Regions from separate parts of the Actinoplanes derwentensis genome, predicted to be linked through region 1. Evidence: riboswitches for the same ligand, from Rfam matches in the RefSeq annotation. Region 1 holds a riboswitch; each other region holds the start of a gene.
The links. A riboswitch is a leader RNA that binds a small molecule or an ion and turns the genes downstream of it on or off. The one in region 1 is predicted to bind cyclic di-AMP.
Positions count from the first base shown of each region.

Region 1 (7,685 bases):
GCCTACAAGGGCGAGGCGATCGGCCTGATCGGCACCAACGGCTCCGGCAAGTCGACCCTGCTGCGCGCGGTGGCCGGCCTGCTGCCGGTCTCCAAGGGCGCGATCTACGCGGCCGGCCAGCCGTCGCTGCTGGGCGTCAACGCGGCCCTGATGAACGAACTGCCCGGGGATCGCAACGTCGAGCTGGGCTGTCTCGCGATGGGCATGTCCCCGGCCGAGGTGGCGACCAAGAAGCAGGAGATCATCGACTTCTCCGGCATCAACGACAAGGGCGACTTCTCCTCGCTGCCGATGCGGACCTACTCCTCCGGCATGTCGGCCCGGCTGCGGTTCTCCATCGCCGCCGCGAAGCAGCACGACGTGCTGCTGATCGACGAGGCGCTGGCCACCGGTGACGCCAAGTTCCGCAAGCGCAGCGAGCAGCGGGTCCGTGAGCTGCGCGGCCAGGCCGGCACGGTCTTCCTGGTCAGCCACAGCGAGCAGTCGATCCGGGACACCTGCGAGCGGTGCATCTGGCTGGAGGCCGGCACGATCCGCGCCGACGGCCCGACGACCGAGGTGATGAAAGAGTACGAGGCCTTCACCCGCAGGTAGAAGGCCTCGCGACTCCGGTTCGTCAGTTGACTGACAGGTGCACGTGGTTGGTGTGGTCGCTGGACGGGTCGCCACCCGCGCCGCTGTACGACTTCCAGCCACTGCTCGGCAGCCAGATCCGGCGGTACCAGATCACGTAGAGCACGTCGAGGCTGTCGGCGTTGTGGATGAAGTAGTTCGCCAGGTTGTTGCCGTAGGTCTTGTCCGATCCCGTGGCGTCTCCGCCGAAGGTGCCCTTCTCGGCGGAGAAGTCGCAGGCCCGGCCCTTGGGATGCTCACCGCTGTTCTGGGTGCGCCAGCACTTGGTGAACCGGGTGAACCCGGCGGCCTTCGCCTGGTTCAGCGCGTGCAGGGTGCGCGGGGTGAGACAGCCGCCGGTGCCGGTCGGGTCGGTCTCGCTACAGCCCGAACCGGAGCCGCTGGGGGCCGGGGCCGCGTCGGCACTGTCGCCGGTGCTGGTGGCCGAGCTGGCGGCGCCCTGATTGGCGGCCTTGAGTGCTGCCTCGGCGTTCGTCTTCTGCTTCGCCATCACGGTGACCTGCTTGGTCTGGTCCTTGATGGTGAGGTCGAGGGCGACCTTGGCCTTCTGCTGGGTGTCCAGGGTGGACTTGATGTCCTCGATGGCCCGGTTCTGGTCGGTCGCGACGAGCGCCAGGGTCTCGGCCCGGCCCAGGAATCCCTCGGCCGAGTCGGAGCTGAGCAGGGTGGCCATCGTGCCGGCGCGACCGGCGGTGTACGCCTGGGTCGCGAGCATGTCGAGGGTGTCCTGCTTCGGGCCGACCTCGGAGTCCAGTCGCTTGATCTCGGCGACCAGTTTGACCTGCTGGTCCTTGGAGGTCTTGAGCTGCTTCTTGGCCTTCACATAGCCGCTGGAGGCCTTCTCGAGCTGTTCGATGAGGGTCCCCGAACCACCCTCGCCGTCATCTCCGGAGTCACCCGGGGCGGCGAGCAGCGGAGGGGCCGCAGAGGCCGCCGTAGGGGCGACGACCAATCCGCACGCGGCGACGAACAGCGCCAGCAACGCCGCCAACCGCCGCGCAGTGTTCTGCTGCACAGGCATTTCCTTCCGTCGGCCGCCGACCGAGTTAGCTGACGGGTTCGGGACGAAGGAAATCCCTACCGCTGGGTGCGGATTCACCCCGAGGGAAAATGGATCCCCGGCTCGTCATTGATGACGATTAGGCGGCGGCTCCCGTGCGGGAACCGCACCGACCATACCCACTCGATCCAAGTATCGACAGTTCTCGTACGCGACGCATTTGGCCTGACACAAACGGTGACAGCAATTACGGATAGTCATTGGACGGTAACTGCATTGGCCCTTACCGGGGCCTGATCCACAGCGATATCTCGGGTAAACTGGCCGCCGGTCCTGCCAGGACGGCACCGCCCCCGAGTTGCCGGCAGGCCACCGCCCAATCGTCGCGAGACGAACCGGGGAACCAGGTCACTGGGGTGTATCCGCAGTTGCGGTAGGGATTGCTTCCGTCCCGAACCCGTCAGCTAACTCGGTCGGCGGAGTCACGGAAGGAACTGTTGATGACAGCACGTCCCCGCCGGTGGCTGATACTGGCCCTGGCACCGCTGGTAACCGCCGCGATGCTCCTGGCACCGGCCTCACCAGCGTCCGCCGCACCCGGTGACGAGACCGAGAACCCGGCACCGGCTTCGGAGACGAAGTCCGACGGGCTCATGTCGACTCTGATGGAGTCGACGAACCGGCGATTCGTCTCCGCGAAGGCAGCGGTCGCTGCCTCCACCAAGAACCAGAAGAAGCTGAACGTCGACATCAAGGCCGCCGAGGCCCGCCGGGACGTGCTGATTCCCGAGGTCAACTCGATCGCCCGGCAGCAGTACCTGACCGGGAACCTGAGCACCCTCACCTTCCTGCTCGACAGCAGCTCCTCAGACGACTTCCTGAGCAAGGCGGTCTCACTCGAGGAGATCAACACGCTGCACGACCGGAAGCTCAACGAGCTCAACGAGGTGATCGACGAGGTCACCACCAAGAAGGCGGCCCTCGACGCCGAGCTCAAGAACGAACAGCAGCAGCTCTCGGTCCTGAAGAAGCAGAAGGAATCCGCCGAGAAGCAGCTCGACCTGGTCGGCGCCAGCACCGGCATCAACCAGACCGTCAACCAGGGTCTGGTGGACTCGAAGTCGGCCGAGGCGAAAGCCGCCCCGCGCAACTCCAGCGGCGGGTTCTCGGCCGAGGGTTGCACCGAGGACGACCCGACCACTGGTGGCTGCATCACCAAGCGCACCCTGAACATGTACAAGGAAACGAAGAAGGCCGGCTTCAATCTGTTCGTCGGCTGTCACCGCACTGGTGGGCCCTTCGAACATCCCAAGGGCCGAGCCTGTGACTGGTCGTTGCAGAAGAGCGGATTCTCCTCGGCGAGTCTCAGCGACACCAAGAAGATGAAGTACGGCAACAACCTCACGGCCTTCCTGGTACGGAATGCCGACGAGCTCGGGATCTACTACGTGATCTGGTACAAGCAGATCTGGTTCCCGGCTTCGGGCTGGAAGTCGTATCACGGTGTCAGTGATCACACCGACCACGTGCACGTCTCGATGCTCTAACAGCACGTAGAAAAGCGCCCCCGCCCTGAGTCAGGGCGGGGGCGCTTTTCTATGACCTCAGTGCACCGAGCGCCGGACCGGAGCCCGGCCGTGCGGCTGGACCGGCGCCGGACCGGCCGGCACCGCGGCGGGGATCGGCACGGTCACCGGACGGACCTGGGTGACCTCGATCTCCTTGCCGTGGTGCAGCAGCGTCAGCCGGGCCTGGCCGCCACCGTTGCGCAGCGAGTACGTGACCTCGTCGGCGGTCACGATCACCCGCAGGCGCAGTCCCCGCCAGAGCAGCGAGAACTCCAGGTTGTTGATCCGGCTGGGCAGGCGCGGCGCGAAGCTGAGCTGCCCGTTGAAGTCACGCATGCCGCCGAGCCCGGCGACCAGCGACATCCAGGTGCCGGCCAGCGACGCCACGTGCACGCCGTCCCGTGCGTTCTGGTGCAGGTCGTGCAGGTCCATCAGGGCGGCCTCGCCCAGATAGTCGTGCGCCAGCTCCAGGTGCCCGGTCTCGGCCGCCATCACGGCCTGGACACAGGCGGAGAGCGACGAGTCCCGGACGGTCCGCGCGTCGTAGTAGGCGAAGTTGCGCGCCTTCTCCTCCGGCGTGAACGCGTCGCCCCGGATGTACATCGCCATCACCAGGTCGGCCTGCTTGATGACCTGCTTGCGGTACAGGTCGAAGTACGGGTAGTTCAGCAGCAGCGGGTACCCCTCCGGCGGGGTGTTCTCGAAGTCCCACTCCTGCAGCCGGGTGAAGCCCTCACTCTGCTGGTGAACACCGAGTTCCTTGTCGTACGGCAGGTGCACGGCGGCCGCCGCGTCCCGCCACGACGCCGTCTCCTCGTCGTCCACACCCAGGTTGCGAGCCAGGTCCGGATGCCGCTTGCAGGATTCGACGGCGGTCATCAGGTTCTGCTGCGCCAGCAGGTTGGTGTAGATGTTGTCGTTGACGATGGCGGTGTACTCGTCCGGCCCGGTGACACCGTCGATGTGGAACCGCCCGTGCCGGTCGTGGTGCCCCAGCGAACGCCACAGCCGCGCGGTCTCCACCAGCAGCTCCAGGCCGACCTCACGCTCGAAGTCGTAGTCGCCGGTGGCCTGCACGTACCGGCGGACCGCGTCGGCGATGTCGGCGCCGATGTGGAAGCCCGCCGTGCCGGCCGGCCAGTACCCGGAACACTCCTGGCCCCGGATGGTCCGCCACGGGAACGCCGCGCCCTGGAAACCGAGGGTCTGCGCCCGCTCCCGGGCCAGGTCCAGCGTCGAGTGCCGCCAGCGCAGCACGTCGGCCGCCGCGGACGGCTGGGTATAGGTCAGCGCGGGCAGCACGAAGGTCTCGGCGTCCCAGAAGGTGTGCCCGTCGTACCCGGGCCCGGTCAGGCCCTTGGAACCGATCGGGCGCTGCTCGGCCCGGGCGCCGGCCTGCAAGGTGTGGAACAGGCCGAACCGGACCGCCTGCTGCACCTCCGGGTCACCCTCGACCTTGACGTCGGAGTGGTCCCAGAACGCGTCCAGGTAGTCCTTCTGCTGCTGGACCAGACCGTCCCAGCCGTCCAGGCGAGCACTGGCCAGCGCCGCGCCGACCTGGTCCCGCAGAGCCGGCAGCGAACGCATACTGGACCAGCCGTAGGCGGCCAGCTTGACCACCCGCAGCTTCTGTCCCGGCTCCAGCCGGCAGGCCACCGTGGTGCGCAGCCAGTCCGGGTGGCCCTCGGTGGTGATGGCGTGCCGGCCCGGGGTCTCCACCAGGTGCTCCATGGCCGCGGCCATCCGCAGGTCACTGGCCTTGGTCTTGTGGATCAGGATGCCGCCGGTGCGCTGCTCCAGCATCTCCTCGCCCAACAGCGGGCGATCCAGGACGGCGGCCACCCGCGGGTCCTTGCTCATCGGCGGCAACTGCTCGTTCGCCACCAGCTCGGACTGCAGGATCAGCCGGGCCGACGTCTCCAGCGGCTCCACCTCGTAGAGGAACGCCACCACGGCCCGCTGGGTGAACGACACCAGCCGCACGGTCCGGACCCGGACGCCCTGGCCGGACGGGGAGACCCATTCGACGACCCGCTCCAGCAGGCCGCCCCGCAGATCCAGGCAGCGTTCGTGGGAGCGCAGTTCGCCGTACCGGACGTCGAACGGCTCGTCGTTGACGAGCAGGCGCATCAGCTTGGCGTTCGTCACGTTCACCATGGTCTGGCCGGACTCCGGGAACCCGTACCCGCCCTCGGCGTGCGGCAGCGGCCGCAGCTCGTAGAACGAGTTCAGGTAACTGCCGGGGAGGCCGTGGGGCTCGCCCTCGTCCAGGTTCCCGCGTATCCCGATGTGCCCGTTGGAGAGAGCGAACACCGATTCGGACTGGGCCAGCAGGTCCAGGTCGAGCCGAGTCTCCCGGATGTGCCATGGGTCGACGGGGTAAGCCCGTTCACGGATCACGGTCGTGCCTCTCGTAACTTATCTGGAGGTCTTTATGAAGAAGGAAACGTAGCTAGCCGGGCAACAGTTCGGACAGGTCGGTGACCACCACGTCGGCACCGTGCGCGCGCAGCTCGTCAGCCTGGCCGACACGATCCACGCCGATCACGATGCCGAACCCACCGGCCCGCCCCGCGGCCACTCCGGCCTGAGCGTCCTCGAACACGGCACAGTTCGCCGGATCGATGCCGAGCAGTTTCGCACCGAGCAGGAACGTGTCCGGCGCCGGCTTACCGGGCAGACCGCGCTCACGCGCGACGACCCCGTCCACCCGGGCCTCCAGTAGGTCGGCGATCCCCGCCGCCTCCAGGACGTCCTTGCAGTTGGCACTCGCCGACACCACCGCGCGGCGTAGACCGGCGGCCTTGACGGCCTTCAGGTACTCCACCGATCCGGGGTAGACCTGGACGGCGCCTTCCTTGATCTTCTGTAGCACGAGGATGTTCTTGCGGTTGCCGACGCCGTTGACGGTCTCCTGATCGGGGCCGTCGTCGGGATCGCCCTCGGGCAGGGTGACGCCCCGGGAGGCGAGGAAGGTCCGCACTCCGTCGGCACGCTGCCGGCCGTCGACATATCGGTGATAGTCGGCGCCGGAATCGAACGGCACGAAAGGCTGGCCGTCACGTTCAGCTCGCGATTCCAGGAACGAATCGAACGTCTGTTTCCATGCGGCTCCGTGCACCAGCGCGGTGTCCGTCAGCACACCGTCGAGATCGAAGAGGCAAGCGGTCACATGTGAAGGAAGTCCGAGCACGCGCCCAATGTAGCCGGAGCCGATCCGCGACGAGACCTGAAGGGCAGCTTCACATTTCCAGGATGTTTCAGCGAGCGGAGCGCCGGACGGCGTCCAAGCTGATCCGCAATCCGATCGAGGTACCGATCGGGCCGGTGGCCGTCGTGACCTCGTCACACAGCTGGTGCGCCAGCCACAGGCCGCGGCCGCCGACCTCGAACGCCTCCGGGGTGTGCGGGCCGTCCAGATAGGCACCCGGGATGCCGGGGCCGGAGTCGGTCACCACGCACCACACCGAACCGTCCTCGATCTTGAGAACGATCCGGCCCTCACCACCGGCGTGCAGCACGACGTTGGTGATCACCTCGTTGACGGCGAGCACGAACCCGTCCAGACGATCTCCGCCGAGACCCGCGGCCACCATCACCCGGGTCGACTCGTGCCGCAGGATGGTGATGTCGTCCGGGCCGAACGCGCGGTCCAGCAGCACCGGCCACTCCCGTGGCGGGGCGGCATCGACCCTCGGCTCCCCGTCGAGAGTCGAGCGCACTCTTTGGCCGATCCTGTCCTCCACCGTGGTGCAGCTTACTCGCTGTGGCCGATCGATGGCAGGAGGCAGACTGGAACCTGCCCGGAAGTGGTGTCCCTCATTCATCAGCGCCACCCCACGTCGATCCGGTCACCGCGTTCGTCGAAAAAGTGCAGAGCGTCCAGCCGGACCGCCACCGCAAGCGAGTGACCAGGAGATACTTGCGGATAAGGGGCTAGCCGGACGGAGAGTTCGGCCGGTTTGCGATGGTGCCGAGCCGGGCCGTTCCGCAGGTCATCCTGGCCCTCCGGGGCCGAATCGGCCGTGGCGTTCGCCCGAGAAAGTCGCTGCAGCGCACGCTTGAAAGCGCCACTGCCCGCCTCCGGCGAGACCGCCGGGGAGCCTGCCTCGTCCACCACGATCGCGGTGGCGCCGATGTCGAGGTAAGCCAGCGACTCGTGCCCGTGGTGCTCCAGATACCGGATCCGGCCCTGGAAGACCGGCCCCTGCGTGTCCGGGGTGACCGGGGTGAGCGCCTCGGCCCGGATCCCGACCACGATCCGCTCGCCGTGATAGCGGGCCACCGCCCGGGCCCGCGGGTCGTTCCACGGCATGTACAGCGCCTGCTCGCCGAACTTCAGCGCGATGTACTGATCCAGGTGCACATAGACCGCGGCTTCCAGCAGGTTCATCTTCGGCGAGCCGAGGAAGGCCGCGACGTAGAGCGTGGCCGGGCGCCGGTAGACCTCGGTCGGCGTGCCGAGATCCTGCAGCACGCCACGG
Region 1 is NZ_LT629758.1:7,091,256-7,098,940, forward strand. It holds gene BLU81_RS31185 (ABC transporter ATP-binding protein) at 1-594, shown strand, start outside; gene BLU81_RS31190 (coiled-coil domain-containing protein) at 617-1,654, opposite strand; cyclic di-AMP (ydaO/yuaA leader) riboswitch at 1,653-1,789, opposite strand; cyclic di-AMP (ydaO/yuaA leader) riboswitch at 1,997-2,129, shown strand; gene BLU81_RS31195 (coiled-coil domain-containing protein) at 2,134-3,180, shown strand; gene BLU81_RS31200 (glycoside hydrolase family 65 protein) at 3,238-5,601, opposite strand; gene BLU81_RS31205 (beta-phosphoglucomutase family hydrolase) at 5,654-6,394, opposite strand; gene BLU81_RS31210 (ATP-binding protein) at 6,462-6,923, opposite strand; gene BLU81_RS31215 (ABC transporter ATP-binding protein) at 7,028-7,685, opposite strand, start outside.

Region 2 (7,685 bases), 3.1 Mb from region 1:
TGCTCGGTGGCGGCGGCGACCGCGTCCAGGTCGATCCCGGCGACCGGGCGGTCCCGCAGGTGGTACTCCAGGATGGCGGCGCGGGCCGGGCGGTCCGGCGGCAGCACCAGCACGGTCCGGTCCAGGCGTCCCGGCCGCCGCAACGCCGAGTCCACATCCCACGGTGCGTTGGTGGCGGCCAGCACGAACACGCCGTCGTTGCCGCCGTCCACCCCGTCCAGTTCGGTCAACAGCTGATTGACGACGGTACGCATGGACGACTGCAGTTGACTGCGCTTGTGGCCGAGGGCGTCGATCTCGTCCAGGAACAGCACACACGGCGAGTGCCCGCGCGCCGACTCGAACAGGTCGTGCAGGTTGCGTTCGGAACTGCCGATCCACATGTTGAGCACGTCGGTGATGCTCAGTGAGATGAACGAGGCGCCCATCTCGCCGGCGACCGCCCGCGCCAGGAACGTCTTGCCACATCCGGGCGGGCCGTACAGCAGCAGGCCGCCGCGCAGGCTCTTACCGAACAGCGAGCGCATCTTCGGGTTCCGCAGCGGGCCCAGGAACGACACTTCGAGGCGCTTCTTCACGTCGGTCATGCCGCCGACGTCGGCGAGTGTCACCGGCGGCCGTTCCACGTCGAAGACCCGGTCCTCGGTGCCACGAACCGGATCCGGTTCCCCGTCGCCTCGCGCGAACCGCGGCGGAACCACGTCCCCGAACTGCTCCTCCATCGCCGCCCAGTCCACCGGCTTGCCCGCGCCGGGCTTTCCCGCGCCGAGGTCGGCCGAACCGGCGTCCGACGCGGGCACGGTTGCGGGCGGTGTCTCTTCTTCCGGCCCCGATTGCGGTACGACCGGAGCAGGGCCGCCGAGAGCACGGCTCATCAACTGCTGCGCTGTGGTGTTTCCCGGCTCGCGGGCCAGGATCTGAGCGGCGTGCCCGATCGCCTCCGCACCCCGGCCGGCCGCCACCAGCATCTCGGCGAGGTGCAGCCGCAACGTGAGGTCGTCGGGCCGCGCCTCGACGGCGGCGGCCAGGCTGTTGATCAAGGCATCGCTCATGACACGCGATTATGCCCGCATCACGCCGCGGGCCAGCACTCCCGTCAAGCGCGGACCGTGATTTTCGCCTCCTGACGGGATCTGGCGTAGCCTCCGCAGGTCGGCCGGATTCCGTGACACCCGTCACAGGATTGCCGGACCGCCCAAGAAGTTGACCGACAGTCGCGTCCGATAGCCCCTGCCTGCGGTTATACGGCCGGAGCCGCCGGAGGACCCGGTACCGGCGACGCGGCCGGGGGTGCGGCCTCCGGTTACGCTCCGCGGGCGGCCGTCCAAAGCCGGAGGGCCGCCGGCCGCTGCGCTGGGTAATGTCGCCCGGCGGTGGTGCTGTCGTCAATGACGCCGGGTGAAACGGACGGACCCGGCGGGAAACGAGGAAACTGTGCCGATCACTCCCGCTGACATCCACAACATGGACTTCAGGAGGCCGCCGATCGGGAAACGCGGCTACGACGAGGAGGAGGTCGACGCGTTCCTGGACGAGGCGAGCCAGGAACTGGTCCGGCTGATCGAGGAGAACAGTGCTCTCTCCGACCGGCTGCGCCGCGACGGCGCTCCCGACCTGGCCGCGACGACCGTGCTGAACGGCGACGCGGCCGAACTGATGGAGCTGACCGCTCGCCTCCGTCAGCTCCGCGACGGCCTGTCCCGCGCCGAACACGACGCCCGCGACATGCAGGTGCAGCTAGAACGCGCTCGTGACCAGGCCCGCTCGGCGCCCCCGCCGAAGCAGGCGATGCCCGCCGACAACGACCGGGTGCTGATGATGGCGCAGCGCACGGCCGAGGAACACGTCCGCGACGCCCAGATGGAGTCGGACGTGCTGCTGTCCGACGCCCGCGCGAAAGCCGACCAGGTGACCGGTGACGCCCGGCGCACCGCCGGCGCGATCGAGGCCGACGCCCAGCGCAACCACTCGGACGCGATGGACGGACTGGCCCGTGACCGGGCGGCGGCTCTCGACGAGATCGACCGGCTCGGCCAGCTGGCCGTCGGTTACCGCTCCGCTCTGGACCACCACGTCCACCGTCAGCTGGAGGACCTGGACGGTTCCCCCGGCATCCCCCCGAACCAGCCCTGACGATCACGACCGGCCGCGCCACGGGTCAGCGGCCGGTCAGAGTACGGAAGAACGTCGTCACGTCGGCGGTGAACAGGGTGGGGACCTCCAGGGCCGGGAAGTGACCGCCCCGGGGGAATTCCGTCCAATGGTGGATGTCGTTGGTGCGGGCCGCGATCGGGCGGATCGACTGGACGATGTCGCCGGGGAGGACCGCTACACCGAGCGGGACCGGGAGCGGGGGCTGCGGTCCCGCCAGGGTGGATTCCTTCACGATGCGGGCCGCTGTGCCCGCGGTGCGGAACAGCCAGTGGTGGGCGACGTTCGCCACGATCCGGTCGTCGGGGACCGGGGTGGCCGGGTCGGCCCACGTGTCGAACTTCTCCGCCATGAACGCCAGCAGACCGGCCGGTGAGTCGGTCAGCGCGTAGGCCGGGGTCTGCGGGGTCGCCGCGAACAGGATCTGGTGCGGGTGCCGGTTCGCGGCCAGGTGCATGGTCTTCGCCAGCCGGGCCTCCTCGACGGGGGTCAGGTTCTCCGCGGTGCCCGGCGTCGGCAGGTAGTTGACGTGCACACCGACGACCCGGCCGGGGGCCAGTGTGCCGAGACTGCGGGAGATTCCGGAGCCCCAGTCGCCGCCCTGGGCGCCGAAGCGTGGGTAACCCAGCTCGGTCATCAGGGCCGCCCAGGCGCGGGCCACCCGGTCCACACCCCAGGATCGGGTGGTGGGGCCGGACAGCCCGAAGCCGGGGATCGCCGGGGCCACCACGTGGAAGTGCTCGGACAGCGGGCCGATCACGTCCAGGAACTCGACGGTGGAGCCGGGCCAGCCGTGCGTCAGCAGCAGCGGCAGCGCGTGCGGGTCGGTGGACCGGGTGTGGAAGAAGTGGACGCGGTCGCCGTCGAGCTCGGTGCTCTGGTGCGGTACGGCGTTGAGCTCGGCCTCGTGGGCCCGCCAGTCGAAGCGCTGCCAGTGGCTGGCGAGGGCGCGGACCCGGTCGAGGGTGATGCCGTAGCCGGCGGGGGCGTCGGCGGGCCAGCGGGTGCGGGCGAGGCGGTCGGTCAGGTCGTCGAGTTCGGACTGGGCCACCCGGATATCGTTCATGGCACTAACGTTAGTCGCATAAACGTTAGTGCGTCCAATGCTATTGTCGGCGGGTGGATCATCTACCGAGCTGGCTGCTGAACCAGGTCTCCGCACACGCGCAGCGGCTCATCGCCGAAGGGTTCGCCGCCACCGGGGCCCGGGGCTATCACTTCCGGCTGCTGGATTCGCTTGTCACCGACGGGCCCGCCAGTCAGGCGGCGCTCGGGCGGCGCACCGGGATCCACCTGAGCGATCTGGTGGGGGCGCTCAACGAGCTGGAGTCGGCGGGGTTCGTGCGGCGCGCACCCGACCCGGCGGACAAGCGGCGCAACGTGGTGTCGGTGACCGGGACCGGCCGGGAGCGGGCCGCCGAGCTGAGCGAGCGGGTGGCAGCGATCCAGGAGGAGCTGCTGGCGCCGCTGTCGCGGCCCGAGCGGGATCAACTGACCGGGCTGCTGCGGCGGCTACTGGAGCATCACGGGACGCCGGCGACGGACCGCTCACGCCCGGCGGCCGCGTCGCGGCCGGAAGGGGACGCCTGGCTCGCGGGGTAGTCCGGGACTGTCGGTAGGCGTACCAGAAAAAGAAAGAAGACCGCCGTCAGCGAACGACGGCGGTCTCCCCGGAGGGTTTCGATCTAGCCGGGCCGGCGGTAACCGGCGATCGGACCGCGATCGATGGTCGCCATCCGCACGTAGTCGCCCGTGTGCGGCGCGTGCACCACCATGCCACCACCGATGTAGATGGAGACGTGGTGCACGTCGGACCAGTAGAAGACCAGGTCGCCCGGCTTCAGCTCGTCCCGGCTGACCGGTGTCCCGGAACCGTACTGATCCTTCGTGTAGTGCTCGAGATGCACGCCGACCGAACCCCAGGCCTCCTGCGTCAAACCCGAGCAGTCGTAGCTGTTCGGGCCGTTGGAGCCGAAGACGTAGGGCTTGCCGATCAGGTCACACGCCTTCTGGGCGGCACGGCCACCCTTGTCGTTCGTGTAAGTGACCGGGCACGGACCGGTGCGCAGCGGGCCGTCGGACGCGTCCGTGTCACCGTAGGCGGCGAGACGGAGCTTCTGGAGCTTGGTGATCTCCTTCTCGATGTCCGTCTTCTTGCCCTGGAGATCGGTGTCGCGAACCGCGATCTCGGCTTCGATCTGGTCGATCGAGGCCTTGTCGGCGGCGTACTTGTCCCGCAGCTTCGAGACCTCCGCGATCGAGGCCTTCCGGTTGCTGGCGAGCTGGTCCAGCAGCGTGAGCTTGTCGGCCAGCCCGTCCGGGTCCCCGGACAGGATCGCGGTCGCCACTGTGGGCGGCCCCTGGATGTACGCGTCGACCGCCAGGCCGCGTACCTCCACCATCGCGGCGTCCACCTGCTTCTGCAGCGGGGCGAGCGTCTTCGCCAGTGACTTCTGCTGCTTGCGCAGTTTGGTCAGCTTGGTGTGGTTGCCGTTGTAGTCCTCGATGACGGGCTCGAGCGTGTTCCACGCCTTGTCGATCTGATCCTCGACGGCACCCGGAGAGGGTGCGGCGTAGGCGGCGGATGGCCCCGTGACGACGATGCCCACGGTGGCCACCACGGCCACCAGCAGGTTGCGCATGCGCTTCACGTCAGGTGCGTTTTCCTTTCTTCCCGTTCAGCCGCCGACCGGGTTAGCTGACGGGTTCGGGCGGGAAGTCTGCCCGGCCACTCAGTGGCTGCACCCCAGGTACTCGGTTCCCCGGCTCGCGACAACGCGATTAGGCGGTGGTCCGCCAGATCGGCCGGGTGACCGATGGGGGGCTGGTCGAACCGGGGTTCACCGTACTCGGATCATGGGCGCAAATGAAGGTCGCACAACCGGCCGAACTGTACGCACAGTGACGCTTGCGAAGAGTCACTAGAAGGGCCAGGCAGTCAATGCCCGCGCCAACCAGGGAACGACAACGATCACTGTGGGTAGTACCAGCAGGCCGGCGGCGGCGGTCGTGCCGGCCACCGTCCACGCCGCCGAGCTGACGGCCGGGCCGTCGGTCAAACGGGCCAGCCGACGGCGCCGGGATTCACCCTCCGGGTCGGCGGTCACCTCCTCCGCCAGGGGGACGGCGTCGGTGAGCCGTTCCAGCGCGGCCCGCAGCGGCCCGGAACCGGTCCGGCGGCGTGCGGCGTCGTCCGCGACCATCTCCAGCAGCAGGTGCACGGCGTCCAGCGGCACCTTGGACCGCAGCGGGCCGGGCACCGCCTGATAGAACGCGGTGAACGACTCCATCACCAGCTCGTGTTTGTGCCGCAGGTGGGCGCGCTCGTGGGCGAGGACCGCGTCGACCTGCGCCCGGTCCAGCACTCGCAGCACCCCGTCACTGAGGACCACCCGCGGGTCCCGGCCGGGCACGCAGTAGGCGAGCGGCAGCGGCGCGTCGAGCACCCGCACCTCTCCCCCGCCCAGGTCCTCGTGGCGTTCCACCCGGTCGAGGAGGTCGACGAGCATCCGGTGCCGGTCGCGGCGGGCCCGGGCCCGGGACGTGACCCGGACCAGCGAGACGATCAGCCGGATCACGATGGTGGCGGCCACCACCAGGGAGAAGAGCAGGGCCGCGACGGTCTCCGGATGCCGGGCTCCGGCCGCGCGGGAGGCCTCCTCCGGGGCGGCCAGGACCACACCCAGCGCGCAGAGCACGGCGGTCAGGGTCAGTGACTGCCACAGCAGCACACCGGCGACCGGGGCCCGATCGGTCCAGCGGGCGGTCGCCAGCAGCTTCGGCGCGAGCAGCGAGAGCGTCAACCCGAGGGCGCCGAGCAGAAGGGCGGTCACCGCTCGATGTTACGGGCCTTGTCGATCGCGAGCTTCAGGGCTTCGGGTGGTAATTGGCCGACGAAGTACGCCAGGGCGGCGTCGCGGTCGGGGGTGGAGCTGAGAGCGTCGAGCATCACACCCGCGGTCATCTCCTCGCGGGTCTGCGCGGGGGCGTACCGATAGGCGCGGTCGGCTTTCTGCTGGGTGACGAGGCCCTTCTTGGCGAGCCGGTCCAGGACGGTCATCACGGTGGTGTACGCCAGGTCGCGGTCACGGGTGAGCAGCTCGAACACCTGCCGGACGGTGAGGGCCTCGCCCGCGTCCCACAGTTTCGCCATGACCTCCCGCTCGAGGTCGTTCCTTGCCATGTGGGCCACTCTACTTCAAGTTGTCGTACTACACGTCGTAGTATCTACTACGAATCGTCGTAGAGGGGTTCCCATGGACGTGCTCGATCTGACCCGGCTGCAGTTCGCGGTCGTGACGATCTACCACTATCTGTTCGTCCCGGTGTCGATCTGCCTGTCCGCCACCGCGGCCGGCTTCCAGCTCACGTGGATGCGGACCGGCCGTGACAAGTACCTGCACCTGACCAAGTTCACCGGCAAGCTGCTGATCGTCACGTTCGCGGTCGGCGTGGTCACCGGCCTCGTGCAGGAGTTCCAGTTCGGGCTCGGGTGGAGCGCGTTCGCCCGGTTCTACGGTGACGTCTTCGGGCCGACCCTGGCGATCGAGGGCATGCTCGCGTTCTTCCTCGAAGCCACGTTCCTGGCCCTGTGGTACTTCGGCTGGGACCGGCTGCCGCGCCGCATCCACGCGGCCACCATCGTGGTCGTCGCGGTCGGGACGTTGCTGTCGGCGTACATCATCCTGGCCGCCAACTCGTTCATGCAGAACCCGGTCGCCTACGCCCTCGACCCGGAGACCGGACGCGCGCACCTGACCAGCTTCACCGACCTGATGACCAACGAGGTGGTACTCGCGGCGTTCCCGCACACCATGGGCGGCGCGGCGATGGCCGGTGGCGGGCTGCTGATGGCGATCGGGATCTGGCGCGCTTCAGCTGACACCGCGTTCCGCACCCTGTCCCGGGTCGGCGCGTGGACCGTGCTGATCGGCGGGGCCGTCACCGCGATCAGCGGCGACCACCTCGGCAAGGTGATGACGGCCGTGCAGCCGATGAAGATGGCCGCCGCCGAAGCGCTCTACGAGACCACCACGTCGGCGCCGTTCTCGGTCTTCGCCATCGGCGAGCTGGGGCACGACCGGCCGTTCTTCAGCATCGAGATCCCCGGACTGCTGTCGTTCCTGGGCACCGGGTCGTTCAGCGGCACCGTCCAGGGCATCGACGACCTGCAAGCCTCTTACACCGCGTTGTACGGGCCGGGAAGCTATGTCCCGATGATCCCGGTCGCGTTCTGGACGTTCCGGCTGATGATGGGCGCCGGGATCCTGGCGATGGCCCTCGCCGCCTTCCACCTGTGGCGGATGGAGGACACCCGATGGAACCGGGTCGTCCCCGGTGCCCTCACCCGGCTGCTGCCCGGCTTCCTCAAACCCGCCCTCGGCACCCCGGCCTGGCTGCGGCGATTCGTCCTGCTCGCCCCGGTCCTGCCCGCCGCGGCCAACACCTTCGGCTGGATCTTCACCGAGACGGCCCGGCAGCCGTGGCTGGCGTTCGGCATCTCCAAGGTGTCCGACGGCATCTCCCCCGGGCTC
Region 2 is NZ_LT629758.1:3,964,809-3,972,493, forward strand. It holds gene BLU81_RS17580 (ATP-binding protein) at 1-1,052, opposite strand, end outside; gene BLU81_RS17585 (DivIVA domain-containing protein) at 1,435-2,133, shown strand; gene BLU81_RS17590 (epoxide hydrolase family protein) at 2,159-3,217, opposite strand; gene BLU81_RS17595 (MarR family winged helix-turn-helix transcriptional regulator) at 3,271-3,753, shown strand; gene BLU81_RS17600 (C40 family peptidase) at 3,837-4,793, opposite strand; cyclic di-AMP (ydaO/yuaA leader) riboswitch at 4,820-4,949, opposite strand; gene BLU81_RS17605 (M56 family metallopeptidase) at 5,073-5,984, opposite strand; gene BLU81_RS17610 (BlaI/MecI/CopY family transcriptional regulator) at 5,981-6,334, opposite strand; gene BLU81_RS17615 (cytochrome ubiquinol oxidase subunit I) at 6,408-7,685, shown strand, end outside.
Region 2: it holds a riboswitch for cyclic di-AMP, as region 1 does, so the genes downstream of both, BLU81_RS17600 (C40 family peptidase) here and BLU81_RS31195 (coiled-coil domain-containing protein) in region 1, are expected to answer to the same signal.

Region 3 (7,685 bases), 1.4 Mb from region 1:
GGCGTTGACCTCAATACGTAGTGCCTGGAACGTCCTTTTTGCCGGATTTCCACCTGTTCGCCGCGCGGCGGCCGGGATCGCGTCCTTGATCAGCTCGGCCAGGCGCGCCGTAGAGGAGATCCGGCCCTTCGCCCGTTCCCGCACGATCGACTGGACGATCCGCGGTGCGAACTTCTCCTCGCCGTACTGCCGCAAAACGCGAACAAGATCACCCGGCGGGTACGCGTTGACGACCTCCTCGGCGGTCACGCCCCGGGACTGGTCCATCCGCATGTCCAGCGGAGCGTCCTGGGAGTACGCGAAACCACGATCCGCCTCGTCCAGCTGCAACGACGAGACCCCGAGGTCGAAGAGCCCACTGTGGATCGCCGGAAAACCCAGCTCGCTGAGGACCCGCGGCAACTCGTCATAGACCGCGTGCACCAGATGCGCCCGATCGCCGAACCGGATCAGCCGATGCCGGGCGTGCGCCAGCGCCTCGGTGTCCCGGTCGAGCCCGACCAGGACGACGTCCGGGTACCGCTCCAGGACCGCCTCGGCGTGCCCGCCCAGACCCAGCGTGAAGTCGACGTGGATGGAACCCGGCAGCCTGAGGGCGGGGTCGAGCAGTTCCAGACAGCGCTCGAGCAGCACTGGCACGTGTGTGCCCCGCGGCTCCCCCATGTCGACCCCCATCGCCGTAACTGCTCGCGTTTCACTCGTTTGTTCCATATTGCTGTCCGGCCCGGTCGCCCATCCGTACCGCCAGATCCCCATCCGCTCTTCGTCCCGAGCCGGCTGACCGGCCCCGAACACGCGCCTGGCGCCGGGGAAGAGGCGCCAGGAGCGGGAGCGGCTGGAGATCTCGCAGTACGGCAGCAGTGGCGTCCGGGCCGAGAGCAGCCCACCGAGTGCCACGCCTACAGTCCGCCGGGCAGCACCCCCTCCTCGATGTCGGCGAAGTCTTCCTCGCTCGCCGAGAGGTAGTCGTCCCAGGACTGTTTGTCCCAGATCTCCACACGGGTGCTCGCACCGATCACGACTAGGTCGCGACCGAGACTGGCATACTCCCGCAAATGGGCTGGAATCGTCACCCGGCCCTGCTTGTCGGGAACCTCGTCGTGCGCACTCGCGAAGAACACCCGGCTGTAAGCCCGGGCGGCCTTGTTGGTGACCGGAGCCTCACGCAGCTGACCGGCGATGCGCTGGAACTCCGGCATCGGGAACACGTAAAGACAGCGCTCCTGCCCCTTCGTGATCACGACACCTCCCGCCAGCTCATCACGGAACTTCGCCGGGAGGATCAGCCGGCCCTTCTCGTCGAGGCGCGGGGTGTGCGTGCCGAGAAACATTGGCCCCCACCCCTTTGCCGTGGCGGCCGCTCCATCGCGGAGGGAGCGGATCGCCTGTCAACTCGGGCCGGCAGGTCCGGCGTCGCTCTTCCGCCCTGCCACTGTGCTCCACTCTACTCCACTTCCCTCCACCTGCAACCCGAACGCGACCACTCCCGAGCCGCTTTCGCAGACGTACTCGCAGCTCACAGGCGGTGGGGCGGAGTGGAGGGCCAAGCCATGATCAACTGCGTCCAGTTTCCGACATCGAGCGCTCCAGGTCGCAAATCCCCCACGTTTCACCCTGTCTTTCGGCCCGTTCGCGCCCCGGTGGAGGGAAAGGGAGCACTCCGCTGGACCGAAGTGGAGGCCCCACCCATCGAGATCCACCCTTCTCCCCAGGCGATCGCGCTGTCCCCACCCTCCATCTCGCTCCGTCCAATCCCTCCACCCACCCCGCGCGCGTGCCGAGTTCGGGTCCACTCCGCACCCCAACCCACCACACACGGGCGTATGCCTTCACGTGTGGAGAGCCGCGGCTCAAATCGCACCCCGACTCACCACACGCGGACGCAGCCACCCTCGCGTGGATAGCCGCGGCTCCACCTGCACCCCGACTCACCACACGCCCGGACGGCCTCCGGACATGCCTGTGGGGCGTGACCCAGACTCGGGCCACGCCCCACAGAAGGCGTTGCTATTCCTTACTTACTGCAGCCGCTGCGCGACACCTAACTACTACCGCTCGCGACACTCACTACTACCGCGGCGCGATGGCGCTCACCGACGACCGCGGCTCGACAAGTCACGTCGAACAACAGCCGATGCGAGGCGATCAGGCGACCAGACGCCGGACCACGTAGTTCTTGCTCCAGATCTTGTGCTTGCCGACACGTGCACCGGAGTGCGGCGAGTCGTACATGTAACCGTTGCCCGCGTAGATCCCGGCGTGGTAGCCGTACGACCCGTTACGGAAGACGATCAGGTCTCCGACCTTCTTGTTGCTCTTGGAGACCGACTTCCCGTACTTCTGCTGGGAGTTCGCCTTGTGGGGCAGGCTCTTTCCCGTGGTCTTCTTGTAGACGTACTTCGTGTAGCCGGAGCAGTCGAAACGGCTCGGCCCGGACGCCCCGAACTTGTAGAGCGCGCCCTTGTGTTTCTTCGCCTCGGCGAGAACCTTGGCGCCACTGGCAACGACCTTGACCTTGACCTTGGTCGTGACCTTCTGGTTGTAGCCGGAACCACTGAAGATGGTCCGGACCCAGAGGGTGGACTTCGGCTTGGCGGTGAGGGTGACCGCGCTGGTCTTGACGGTGCCGGTGTCCAGGTTGCGCCAGGCGCCGTTGCTCCAGCCCTGAAGACGGACCGTGCCCTTGGCGATCTTGCCAGTGGCGGGGTCGATCACCTTCGCGGTGACCTTGAGGGTGGAGCCCCATTTGAGGCTCCGGGTGCTGGTCGTGGAGGCCAGCGTGGGGGTGACCTTCACGGCGGCCGCAGAGGCGGCGACCGGGGTGACGGTGGTGGTCGAAGCCGCCATTGCTGGCGAGGCTGCGACCAACTGGCCGGCACAAAGGCAGAGACCCAGGGACAGTGCGACGGTGCCGGGGCCGAATGCGGGCATACGACGACGGCTCGAACTGTTTTCGTGCACGGTAGAGAGTTCCCTCCGGCACGCCTGCGAGGTTAGCTGTCGGGTTCGGGCGGAAGGGCTTGCCCGGCCGCTGGTTGGCGGCTTCACCCCAAGGTTTCTCCCCGGGTGCGATCCGCCATGAAGCGGAACGCGGGAAGAGACCGCAATTGGGTCCCCCGTCCCCGCCCCCGAATGCCTTGTGAGTTCGGCTTGCTTGCGATGACGCACCGTCCAGCTCGGGGCAGGGCTCGGCGTGAACCGATCCGGTGCGGCCGGCGGCGATGTGCCCCCGGCAGATTCCTTGGTACCCGACTCGGCCCATGATCGTCAGCATGAGGTCAATCACTCTGAGTAATTGACACAAATCCTCATGTCCAATTTGGTAGCTCCGCGAAACAAATGCCGCCACACAAAGTAATCAGTTCACTACACTCCGCTTAAGGTTACGGGTGAATCAGAACACACAAAAAGTCGAGCCGGACGTCCGAAAAGCCCGGACCGGGGAAAACATCGAATAGGCCGTGATCTTGACGGTCTGGCAACTCGACGTGACGGTCGAGTCCGGTACCCTCGCTGGCGTGACGGACGGAATGCCTCTCATCGCCAAGGTCGCGACCTCAGTGTCGAAGACCGCCGCGGCACTCTCCAGGGCCGCGGGACGCGGCGACGGCTCGGTGATCGGCGGCTGGATCGGCCTCAAGATCGACCCTGACCTGCTCGCCCACCTGGCCGCCGGTCGTGCCGTCGCGCTGGTCTCCGGGACCAACGGGAAGACCACCACGACCAGGTTCACCGCGGCCGCGGTCGGTGTCCTCGGCCGGGTCGCCACCAACGGTTACGGCGCCAACATGCCGACCGGCCACACCTCGGCGCTGGCCAAGGAGGGGCACACCCCGTTCGCGGTCCTCGAGGTCGACGAGCACTACCTGGGCCAGGTCATCGACCAGACCAAGCCGCAGGTGGTGGCGCTGCTGAACCTCTCCCGGGACCAGCTGGACCGGGCGAAGGAGGTGGCGATGATGGCCCAGATGTGGAAGATCAAACTCGCCTCCCACCCGGAGATCAAGGTCATCGCGAACGCGGACGACCCGCTGGTGGTGTGGGCGGCCAGCGGCAGCCCGCAGACCACCTGGTTCAGCGCCGGCCAGCGCTGGCTGGACGACTCGTTCGTCTGTCCGGAGAGCGGCCACGCGATCGAGCGCGCGCAGGGCGACTGGTGGTGCACCGGCTGCCCGCTGCGCCGGCCGCGCCCGTCGTGGATGGTCGAGGACGGCGGAGTGTTCGACCCGGACGGCGTGTGGCACCTGGTGCAACTCCAGCTGCCCGGCCGGGTCAACATCGGTAACGCGGCCACCGCGCTGGCGGTCGCCGCCGAGTTCGGGGTGCGGCCGATCGACGGGGTCCGCACGCTGAAACAGGTCGCGTCGATCGCCGGCCGCTACGCACAGGTCGACAAGGACGGCCGTAACCTCCGGCTGCTCCTGGCGAAGAACCCGGCGAGCTGGCTGGAGGCCTTCGACATGGCCGACCAGGTGCCGACCCTGCTCTCGATCAACGCCCGTGACCCCGACGGCTTGGACACGTCGTGGCTCTGGGACGTGGACTTCGCCCCGTTGCGCGACCGGCCGGTGCTGATCACCGGTGACCGGGCGTTCGACCTGGCCGTCCGCCTGCAGGTGAACCAGGTGCAGTTCCGGCACGTACAGACTTTCGACGAGGCGCTGCGGTCCGTGCCACCCGGCCGCCTCGAAGTGATCGCCAACTACACGGCGTTCCAGGACATCCGAGCGGAGTTGGACCGTGTCAACTGAGGCCCTGCGGATCGTGTGGATCTATCCCGATCTGCTCTCGACCTACGGCGACCGCGGCAACCTGCTGATCCTGGCCGCGCGGGCCGCCGCCCGGGGTATCCCGGTGGAGACCTACGAGGTCCGTTCGGACCAGCGGATGCCGAACGCGGCCGACATCTACCTGATCGGCGGCGGCGAGGACGGCCCGCAGGCGCTCGCGGCGCAGCGGCTGCTCGCCGACGGCGGCCTGCACCAGGCGATCCATCAGGGTGCCTCGGTGCTGTCCATCTGTGCGGGTTACCAACTACTCGGTCACTCGTTCTTCGCCAAGGGGGTGAAGTGCGCCGGGCTGGGACTGCTCGACATCTTCTCCGACCGGGGCGAGACACGGGCGGTCGGCGAGCTGCGCGGCGAGATCGACCCCCGGCTGGGGCTGCCGCCGCTGACCGGTTTCGAGAACCACGGCGGGCGGACTCACCTGGGCGAACACGCCGCTCCGCTCGCCCGGGTCACCGCCGGCATCGGCAACGACGGCCAGACCGAGGGCGCCTGGGCCGGCAAGATCCTCGGGACGTACTCGCACGGTCCCGCACTGGCTCGCAACCCAGCTATCGCCGATCTGCTACTGAAGTGGTCGACGGGCGCGGATAGGCTTGCGCCTCTTGACGACACCTGGAGCGAGCGGCTCCGCGGCGAGAGGTTCGCGGCAGCGATCCCGGCATGACATTGTCCTGAATCGACGACAGTTGAGGCGGTAGGCCTGGATGACCGACACCCTGAACGTTGACGAGCAGGCCAAGGCCGGCGGGTGGAAGCGGCGCGCGATCCGCTTCACCCTGCTCGGCCTGAGCGTCGGCGCACTGGCCGCCGGCGCCGCGGTCCTCCCGTTGCGGGAGATCGGCGACGCGGTGGTCGGTCTGGGCCCGGGTGCCGTGGTCGCGGTGGCGGTGCTGGGCAGCCTGCTGCTGTCGGCGCTGGTCCCGCGCACCCTGATCACGATGACCTGCGGCGCTCTGCTGGGCGCCACGTCCGGGATGGCCGCCGCTCTCGCCGCCGCGGTGATCGCCGCGATCGCCACCTACTACGCGGGCCGCTGGGCCGGCCGTGGCGCGCTGCAGGCCCGCGCCGGCAGCCGCCTGGCCCGCCTGGACGGCTGGCTGAACCGTCGCGGTCTGGCCGCCGTCCTGCTGGTCCGTTTCCTGCCGCTGGCCCCGTTCGGCCTGGTCGGCTACGCCTACGGCACCACCAGCGTCTGCCGCAAGCGCTACCTGCTCGGCACCACGATCGCCGCCATCCCGTCCACGGTCACCTACGCCGTGATCGGCGCCGCGGTGGTCGCCCCCGGCGAGATGAGCATGATCACCCTGGTCCCGGCGATCTTCAGCTTCATCCTCTCCACCGCGATCATCCTGCGCTGGCGCCACACCGCCCGCCGCGACGCGGCCCTGGCCCCCGCCACCGCCTGACCCGCTTCTGATCGCGCCCCGCCCGTCCCGTCCGGCGCGGGGCGCTTTCTTCGTTGCCCAGGCGGACGGTCCGGCGCGGGCCCTCCCCTCGCACCCCAGGCAGGCGACCCGGTCACGCTTACACCTTTTGCCCTGATACGCGATGGTGGCCCCCAACCGCAACGGCCGGCCCCGTCCGCACCGCGCGAGGCGGTCCCGGCACCGGGCCGCCGACGCGGCCGCCGGGCCGAATGCGGTGGTCACCCCGACCCCGATCCGAAAAAGCCGACGGCCCGCCCCCGAAGAGAGGAGCGGGCCGTCCCGAAACGGCAGGGTCAGACGACGACGGAGACCAGGCGGCCCTTGACGACGATTACCTTCTTGGGTTCTTTGCCCGCCAGGATCTCGGCGACGGCGGCCAGTGCGGCCTCGCGTACGTCAGTCTCGGAAGTGTCCGGGGTCACCTCGACGCGGCCGCGGACCTTGCCGTTGATCTGGACCGGGTAGGTGATCGTGTCGGCGACCAGCTGCGCCGGGTCAGCGACCGGGAAGGCCGTGTAGGCCAGCGAGCCTTGGTGGCCCAGCTTGCCCCACAGTTCCTCAGCCATGTGCGGCGCGAACGGCGACATCATCAGCACCAGCGGCTCGATCGCCTCGCGGGACACCGCCGGCAGCGGGGTCAGCGTGTTGGTCAGCTCGATCAGCTTGGCGATGGCGGTGTTGAACCGCAGTTCGGCCAGGTCCTCCCGGACGCCGGCGATGACCTTGTGCAGGACCTTGCGGGTCCTCGGGTCCAGCGGCTCGTCGGTGACCTTGACGGCGCCGGTCTCCTCGTCGACGACCAGGCGCCAGGTGCGCTGCAGAAACCGCTGCGAACCGATGACGGCGCGGGTCTCCCAGGGGCGGGAGACGTCCAGCGGGCCCATCGCCATCTCGTACACCCGGAACGTGTCGGCGCCGTACTGATCGCACATCTCGTCGGGGGTGACGACGTTCTTCAGCGACTTGCCCATCTTGCCGTAGGTGCGGGCCACTTCCTGATCGCCGTGGAAGTAGGCGCCGTCCCGTTCCACGACCGCTTCGGCCGGCACATAGAAACCACGGTCGTCCTGGTACGCGTACGCCTGGATCATGCCCTGGTTGAACAGCTTCTTGAACGGCTCGAACGACGAGACGTGGCCCAGGTCGAACAGCACCTTGTGCCAGAAGCGGGAGTACAGCAGGTGCAGGACGGCATGCTCGACACCGCCGACGTACAGGTCCACGCCACCGGCGTCGCCCTCGGAGCGCGGGCCCATCCAGTAGGCCTCGTTGGCCGGGTCGACCAGCTTCGTGTCGTTGTGCGGGTCCAGGTAGCGCAGCTCGTACCAGCAGGAACCGGCCCACTGCGGCATGGTGTTGGTCTCGCGGGTGTACGTCTTCAGCCCGTCACCCAGGTCCAGTTCGACCTGCACCCAGTCCTTCTTGCGGGACAGCGGGGTCTCCGGGTCGGTGTCCGCGTCGTCCGGGT
Region 3 is NZ_LT629758.1:5,679,012-5,686,696, forward strand. It holds gene rsmH (16S rRNA (cytosine(1402)-N(4))-methyltransferase RsmH) at 1-756, opposite strand, end outside; gene mraZ (division/cell wall cluster transcriptional repressor MraZ) at 900-1,331, opposite strand; gene BLU81_RS25000 (C40 family peptidase) at 2,146-2,847, opposite strand; cyclic di-AMP (ydaO/yuaA leader) riboswitch at 2,968-3,161, opposite strand; gene BLU81_RS25005 (MurT ligase domain-containing protein) at 3,531-4,751, shown strand; gene BLU81_RS25010 (type 1 glutamine amidotransferase) at 4,741-5,454, shown strand; gene BLU81_RS25015 (TVP38/TMEM64 family protein) at 5,495-6,196, shown strand; gene leuS (leucine--tRNA ligase) at 6,511-7,685, opposite strand, start outside.
Region 3: it holds a riboswitch for cyclic di-AMP, as region 1 does, so the genes downstream of both, BLU81_RS25000 (C40 family peptidase) here and BLU81_RS31195 (coiled-coil domain-containing protein) in region 1, are expected to answer to the same signal.

Region 4 (7,685 bases), 4.9 Mb from region 1:
CTACTGGGTGGACGGTTATGACTGGCGGGCGGCGGAGGACCGGCTCGACGCCGCCGGGCAGTTCATGGCCGATGTGGACGGGTTCGGTATCCACCTGCTGCACGCCCGTTCCCGGCGGCCGGATGCCTTTCCGCTGGTTCTCACGCACGGCTGGCCGGGGTCGGTTCTGGAGCTCGTGGGGCTGGCGGGGCCGCTGGCCGAGGCCGGCTTCGACGTGGTGATCCCGTCGCTGCCGGGTTACGGATTCAGTGACAAGCCGGCCGGGCCGGGCTGGGGTGTCGAGCGGATCGCGGACACCTGGGCGCAGCTGATGGCCGGTCTCGGTTACCACCGGTTCGGGGCGGCCGGCAGTGACTGGGGCACGAGCGTCTCCAGCTGTCTCGCCGCACAGCATCCGGGGCGGGTGGCCGGCATCCATCTGGTCCCGCCGCTGGCCGGTCCGGCGCCCGGCGAAGCCCTGACCGATACCGAACAGGCCGCGAGGGATGAGGCGCACCGGCGGGAGCGGGATTCGTCGGCCTATTCGGAGATGCACCGGACGGCGCCGCAGACCATCGGTTACGCGCTGCTCGACTCGCCTGTCGGACTGTGCGCGTGGATGGCCGAGAAACTGTTGTCCTGGGGTGACGGCTTGACCCGTGACCAGGTGCTGGATCAGGTGACACTGTATTGGCTGACCGGCACGGCGGCGTCCTCGGCCCGGCTCTACGCGGAGAGCATCGACCGGGTCGGGGCCTGGATCGACGGCCGGGACGCGACTGCGGTGGACGTACCGGCGGGGGCCTCGGTCTTTCGGGGTGAGGTGCCGCGGCCGTCCCGGCGCTGGGCGGCTCGCCGTTATCCGGACATCCGATTCTGGGCCGAGCACGATCGCGGCGGCCATTTCCCCGCCCTGGAGGTTCCGGAACTGTTGATCGGCGACCTGTGCGCGTTCTTCAGCGAATTGAGGTGAGCGATTCGGCGACATCGTCGCGGTGCCCGGTCCACCAGCGCAGCACCGCGGACGAACTGTGGAACAGGTGGTCGCAGCCGGTGTCACCCTGGTCGTAGTGGCGCCGCAGGAAATAGGTGTCGGTCGCGAGATCCCACCATCGGCGGTGGGCGGCGTCCCGCATCGCCACCGCGGGAACGGCTATCCGGCTGCGATATCCGGCACTGAAAGCGGCGATCCGGTCCAGGTCCAAACCCGCGGACGAGACAAAGACGATTGCGGCGGTACGAATGACCTCACGCCCGTAAGGTCGCACGCCGAGCCGGTCCCAGTCGAGGATGCCGCTGACTTCCGAGCCGGTGAAGAGCAGGTTGAGTGGGGTCAGGTCGCCATGGGTCCAGCCGATCGGGTCCTCGGCTCCCGGATCGGGCCGCAGGTGGGCGATCGACGGCAGCAGCCGGAGCCGCCAGTCGATCTCGGCGCGGGCGAAATCGTCGAAGCCGGTGTCACCGGTCGCCGCGGCGAGCCGTTCGAGCTGGGCGATCGTCTCCGCAACCGTGGGCGGTGGCGGCAGCGTGGACGGCCCGGCGGGCAGCGCCGCCCGCAGCACCGAGTGCGTGTGCCCGATGACCCTCCCGAGTTCGTGACACGCGGGCAGGCTCAGCGCGGTGCCGGGTGTGTGCGTGCCGGGCAGCCAGGGTGCGATCGTGTACCAGTGGCCGTCCAGTTCGGTGAGACCGAACGGTACCGCGACCGGGATGCCGTGCGCCGCCAGCGTGGGCAGGGCCCGTTGCTGGCGGCGGACCGTGGCCGGGGTGGCGTCACGCAGGCGCTTGACGGCGTAGTCGGCGGACCTGGTCGTCCAGCGCCAGTTCTGGTTCATCAATCCGAGGGTGATCGGCACGCTGGCGAGAACGGGAGCGACGCCGAATCGGGCCGACAGCGTGCCGATCACGTCCGGGGTCAGAGTTTGATGCGCTGTCCGGGGAGGATCTGGCTGGGGCTGTCGAGAATGCTCTTGTTCAATGCGTAGAGCGTACGCCAGCCGCCCTTGATCTTCTTCTTGGTGGCGATCGAGGCGAGGGTGTCGCCGGAGCGGATCACGTAGGTCTTGCCGCTGGGTTTCGCGGCGGCCGGCTTCTTCGCCGTCACCTTCTTGTAGACGCCGGACTTCTTGCCGCACGTCGGCCAGGGGCTGAGGCCGCGCTTGGCGTGGATCTTGTTGGCGACGGCGATCTGTTCGCCCTTGGTGGCCTTGTCTGCGGTCGAGGCGTACTTGCCGCCGCCGTTGGACTTCCAGGTGCTGCGGCTGAACTGCAGGCCGCCGTAGTACCCGTTGCCGGTGTTGATGTGCCAGCGGCCGCCGGACTCGCACTTGGCGACCACGTCCCAGTTGACCTGCCGGGCCGCACTCGCCGGAGCCGCACCGCTCAGGACGATGCCGGCTCCGGTGATTCCCGCCGTGACCATGGTCAGGGCAAGGCGCACTCGTCTACTACCGATCCGAGACATGGGTGATCCTCCACGCCTACGAGGTGAGCTGTCGGGTTCGGGACGATCCATCCCGGCCGTGTCACACACACGGCTTCACCCCGAGGCGCAAGAACGATGCGCCGTAGAGATTGGGTCCCCCGCTCCTGCCGTCCGTTTCGTTTCTGTGAGCGGCGGCAGGATTCGGCGGTCCGCTCACAGTGCCCGCAACGCGGGACTGGCGACGACGGTAACCACGTCGATGGGCCGAGAGCCAAGAAAACGAGGGGGAATAGTGACGTTCTTAACAGTATTTGCCCGATTTGATCTTCTTGGCGGGTTGATATTCCGGTTATTCCTCTTTGGAGAGGTACGGACTACTAATGCACGCTTCCGACCAGCTCACGACTGTCCATCGGGGCCGGGCGCCGACGCCACAGCCAGGTGATCACCGCGGCGAAACCGAGCAGCACCGGAAGATCGGCCGCGGCCATCTGCCACGGCATGTCCGCCGCCGTCTCGTCGATCGTCAGCTGCCCGAAAGCCCCCGCGACAATGCTGCTGAGCAGGTTGTTCATCACGTGCAGAGCGATCGCCGCCTCCAAACCGCCGGTGCGGACCGTCACCCAGCCGGCGATCACTCCGAAAACGGCCAGGTCGAAGAAGCCGAACGGCGTACCCCACCCGTGCAGTGCGGCGAAGACCAGAGCCTGAAAGACGATCGGCACCCACGGACCGCGGAACCACGTGCCGACGGCCTGCAGCAGCCAGCCCCGGCACAGGTACTCCTCGGCCGCCGCCTGGAACGGCACCACCAGGAACAACACGGCCGTCGATGTCAGGAACGGCGCCCAGCCCACCAAGGGGACGTCGAGTCCGGACTCCTCACCGGTCAGCACAGCGAGGGCCGTACCCCCGGTCATGAAGACGATGATGGCGACCGCCGCGACCGGCAGGCAGATCATCAGCCACCGCCATCTGATCCGCCCGTCGACAGAGGAGAGGGTGCCGGCCGGCCGGGCCTGGGTCAGGCGGGCCGCGAGCAGGACCACCGGCAGCAGCACGGCGAGCGACACGAACCCGAGCGCGAGTTCCGCGAGCGGACCGAAAGTGGGCATCCCGTCCGCGCCGTCCGGTTGCCCGGTCAGCTCGGCGGCACCCGCGTAGACGAAAAAGGTGACCAGGAACGCCACCACACCGGTGGCGAGGATGAAGAACGTGCCGAGGAGGGGCCGCCACCAGCGGTGGGTGGGGGTCAGTGCAAGGCGGTGGTACGGGGTTCCGGTCGTCGACATGTACTGAAGTCTCGTCAATATCGACGACCGGCGGATCTGGCCACGGCCGGATCCTCGTCCCTACCCAGAGATATAGAGCAGTGCAGCGGGCAGAATGCGAGCATGGAACCACCCGAGATGATCAACGCCGGCACTCTGGTCCTGAAACGCTGGGAGCCGGAGTGGGCCGACGAGCTCACCGCCGCCGTCCGCGAGTCGCTGCCCGAGCTGAAACCGTTCCTGCCGTGGGCCACCGACGACTACGAGCTGTCGGGCTCCCGCGCCTACCTCGCCAGTGCCGACCAGAGCTGGGAGAAGGGCACCGACTTCCAGTACGCGATCTTCACCGCGGTCGGCGACCTGATCGGCAGCATCGGCCTGCACACCCGGATGGGCCCGGACGTGATGGAGATCGGCTACTGGCTGCGCTCCCCGTTCGCCGGGCAGGGCCACATGACCACGGCAGTGCAGGCGCTGACCCGGGTCGCCGTCACGCTGCCCGGCATCACCCGCGTGGCGATCAAGCACGACGCCCGCAACACCGGCTCGGCCCGCGTCGCGGAGAAGGCCGGTTTCACCGAGACCTCCCGCCGGGTCACCGACTCCGGCGACACCGAGATCACCCGGGAGCGCCCGGCAGCCTAGAGCGCATCCCTCTCGGCGTTCGCGTCACTTCCGGAGGCGATTCGGGCCGGGTCTGCGACGGTGACGACAGACCCGGCCGGGTACGTCTACCGGACGATCACGACCCCACGAGCCGGGAGTGTGGCGGGCGCGTCCGGGACGCCGGACAGGTCGACCGGCTCGTCGGTGCGGTTGATCAGGAACCGGGCCGGGCCACGCACCGCCAGCTCCACCTTTCCGCGCAACTCGGCGGGCAGTTCACTGGTAGCGCCGGCCGGGAGCAGCAGGTCGTCGAGGATCGCGGCCAGACCGTGCGGGCCCAGCCGGGTGGAGACGTAGGCCGCCGACCCCTCCCCCACCTCACGCCGGGTGACGGCCGGTCCCCCGTCCCGGTAGCCGGCGAGCACCTTGACGGCCGGGTCGGTAACCTCGACCCGCTCTGACCACAGGGTGCCGGACGTGCCGTTGGTGAGCGGTACCGAGACACCGTCGAGCAGGGGTGCGAACTCCTCGACCCGGATGCCGAGCAGGTCACGCAGCGCGCCCGGATAGGCGCCGGGCCAGGCGTGATCGAACTCGTCGACGATGCCGGAGAAATAGGTGGTCACCAGGTGACCGCCTGCGGACACGTACTCCGCAAGGCGCTCTTGAAGTGCGGCCGGAACCACGTGCAGGATCGGGGCCACGACCAGGCGATAGCCGCTCAGATCGGCGGCGGCCGGGACGACGTCGGCACGGATGCCCCGGTCCAGCAGGGCGGTGTACCAGTCCAGGGCCTCGGCACGGTAGCGCAGGCGGTCGGTGGGGTGCGAGTCGAGTTCGGCGACCCACCACGACTCGTAGTCGATGAGCACAGCGACTTCTGCTGGCGTACGAGCAATCCCGGCTATGTCCGAAAGTGACCGCAACCGCGCGCCGAGATCGGTGACCGCCCGGAAGATCGCGCTGGTCTCTCCGGCGTGCGGCAGCATCGCCGAATGGTATTTCTCGGCACCGGCCCGGGACTGCCGCCACTGGAAGAAGCACACTCCGTCGGCACCGTGGGCGACGTGCGTGAGCGAATCGCGGGCCAGTTCGCCGGACAGTTTAGGCACGTTGACCGGCTGCCAGTTGACCGCGCTGGTGGAGTGCTCCATCAGGAACCAGGGCCGCCCGGTGATCAGGTTGCCGGACAGGTTGGCCGAAAATGACAGTTCGTCGCGGGACTGCGGGCCGGGCCGCGAGTAGTGATCGTTGGCGACGAAGTCGACCTCGGCCGCCCAGTCCGGATAGTTCATGTCGTTGATGTCCCCGGCGACCATGAAGTTCGTGGTCACCGGGATCTGCGGGGTCAGCTCCCGCAGAATCCGGCGTTCGGCCAGGTAGTGGTCCTTGAGCGCGTCCGACGAGAACCGTTTGAAGTCGAGCTGCTGCGTCGGGTTGACCGGCCCGTTGGCGTGGCGCGGCGGCAGGATCTGCTGCCACTCTCCGTAACGCTGCGACCAGAAATCGGTGCCCCACGCGCTGTTCAGAGAGTCCAGGTTCCGGTACCGGGCCCGCAACCAGATCCGGAAGGCGCGCGCCGCGTCGTCGGAGTAGTCGTGCACGTTGTGGCAGCCCAGCTCGTTACTGACATGCCAGGCGGCGAGGGCCGGATGGTGCGCGTACCGGTTCGCGAGCCGGCGGACCAGGCGCAGCGCATGATCGCGGAAGACCGGTGACGTGGGCCGCCAGTGCTGGCGGGCGCCCGGCCAGACGGTGCGGCCGTCCCGGTCCACCGGCAGGATCTCCGGATGCTCCGTGGTCAGCCACGGTGGCGGCGACGCGGTCGGGGTGGCCAGGTCGACCAGGATCCCGTTGGCGTGCAGCAGGTCGATGACCTCGTCGAGCCAGCCGAAGTCGTAACGCCCTTCGGCCGGTTCGAGCCGCGCCCACGAGAAGATCCCCAGCGAGACGATCGTGACGCCCGCCTCGCGCATGGCCCGCACGTCGTCGGCCCACACTTCGCGCGGCCATTGCTCGGGGTTGTAGTCGGCGCCGAATTCGAGGCGCGGTTCACCATCGCGTCTCAACCACCGAGGGGCTTCCTGCGGTACGCGTAACGCGCTCGCGAAGAACCCCAGCGACACGTCCACCGCCTCGGGTTCGTCCAGCGGGCGATTGAGGTGGCCGTGTGTCGAGCCCCGGGCCAGGAAGGACTCGACCTCGACGTGCACCTCCCGCAGCTGCCGTTCCAGGATCTCGCCGGACGGCCGCAGGTCGTCGTGTTCGGACAGCAGGATGTGCACCGGCGGCAGTCCGTCGAGCCGCGCCGCACCCGGCATCGCCTCCGGCGGGAGGTCACTGATCCGGCCCACATAGTTGCGAACCAGTTCCTCGGTGTCCTCGAGATGCCGCCCCAGCCCGAGATCCGGAACCGGAAAGTGCACAAACGGGTAAGCCAGAAGAACCAGATCCGGAGCCGTCGCGCTCGTGTCGCGGGCTCGGATCGCGGTGGCGAGGGCCAAGGCCGCTCCCGCGCTGGCTCCGCCGATCGCCTTCCGTTTCGGCAGGTCATCGCGGCCGGCGACCCAATTCCAGACGGCGTGCACGTCGTCGAGTGGAACCGGATAACGTACCCCAGCTACGGCTAGCCGATAGCCGACGGAAATGACAATCGCGTTCGCTCGCCGGGCGAGTTCGGCACCGACATGATCCGATTCGGGCATGCCGAGTCCCCCGTGCCGAAACCCGCCACCGTGCGCCCAGACGAGCACCGCCCCGGCAGCACCATCGGGTTCGAAGACGCGCACCGGAATCACTCCGTGCGGACCGTCGACCTCAAGATCGGAATGCATTGATCCACACCTCACCATACCGAGACAGTGAAACGTATTAAGCCACCCTAGACAGCAGCCCGGAACCCCGGCAAGCGCTTTCCTCAGGCAAATCCGCCGTTACTGAGCAACAGCTGCCCGTTGATCCACTGCCCCTGTGGGGAGCAGAGGAATTCGACCAGGTTCGCAGTGTCCCGTGGAGTGCCGAGCCGGCCGAGCGGCGTGGCCGCCAGACACGCGTCGCGGATCTCACCGGACATCCAGCCGGTGTCGACGGGCCCCGGATTGATCACGTTCGCGGTGATGCCGAGATGGGCGAGTTCCCGGGCCGCCGCCATAGTGATCCGGTCGAGCGCCCCCTTACTAGCCCCGTACGGCAGGTTCCCCACCGTGTGATCACTGGTCAACGCGATGATCCGACCGCTGCCGTACTCACCCCGGAACCGCCGCCCGTGCTCCCGGATCAGCAGCCACGAGGCGCGAGCGTTCACCGCGAAGTGCCTGTCGAAACTCTCCACGGTGGTGTCGAGCAGTCCCGAGTCGACCGACTCGGCGTGGCTCATCACCAGCGCGCTGACCGGGCCGAGCCGC
Region 4 is NZ_LT629758.1:1,383,322-1,391,006, reverse strand. It holds gene BLU81_RS06165 (epoxide hydrolase family protein) at 1-952, shown strand, start outside; gene BLU81_RS06160 (phosphotransferase) at 936-1,886, opposite strand; gene BLU81_RS06155 (LysM peptidoglycan-binding domain-containing protein) at 1,895-2,443, opposite strand; cyclic di-AMP (ydaO/yuaA leader) riboswitch at 2,442-2,621, opposite strand; gene BLU81_RS06150 (CPBP family intramembrane glutamic endopeptidase) at 2,782-3,696, opposite strand; gene BLU81_RS06145 (GNAT family N-acetyltransferase) at 3,799-4,320, shown strand; gene BLU81_RS06140 (beta-galactosidase) at 4,407-7,115, opposite strand; gene BLU81_RS06135 (SDR family oxidoreductase) at 7,199-7,685, opposite strand, start outside.
Region 4: it holds a riboswitch for cyclic di-AMP, as region 1 does, so the genes downstream of both, BLU81_RS06155 (LysM peptidoglycan-binding domain-containing protein) here and BLU81_RS31195 (coiled-coil domain-containing protein) in region 1, are expected to answer to the same signal.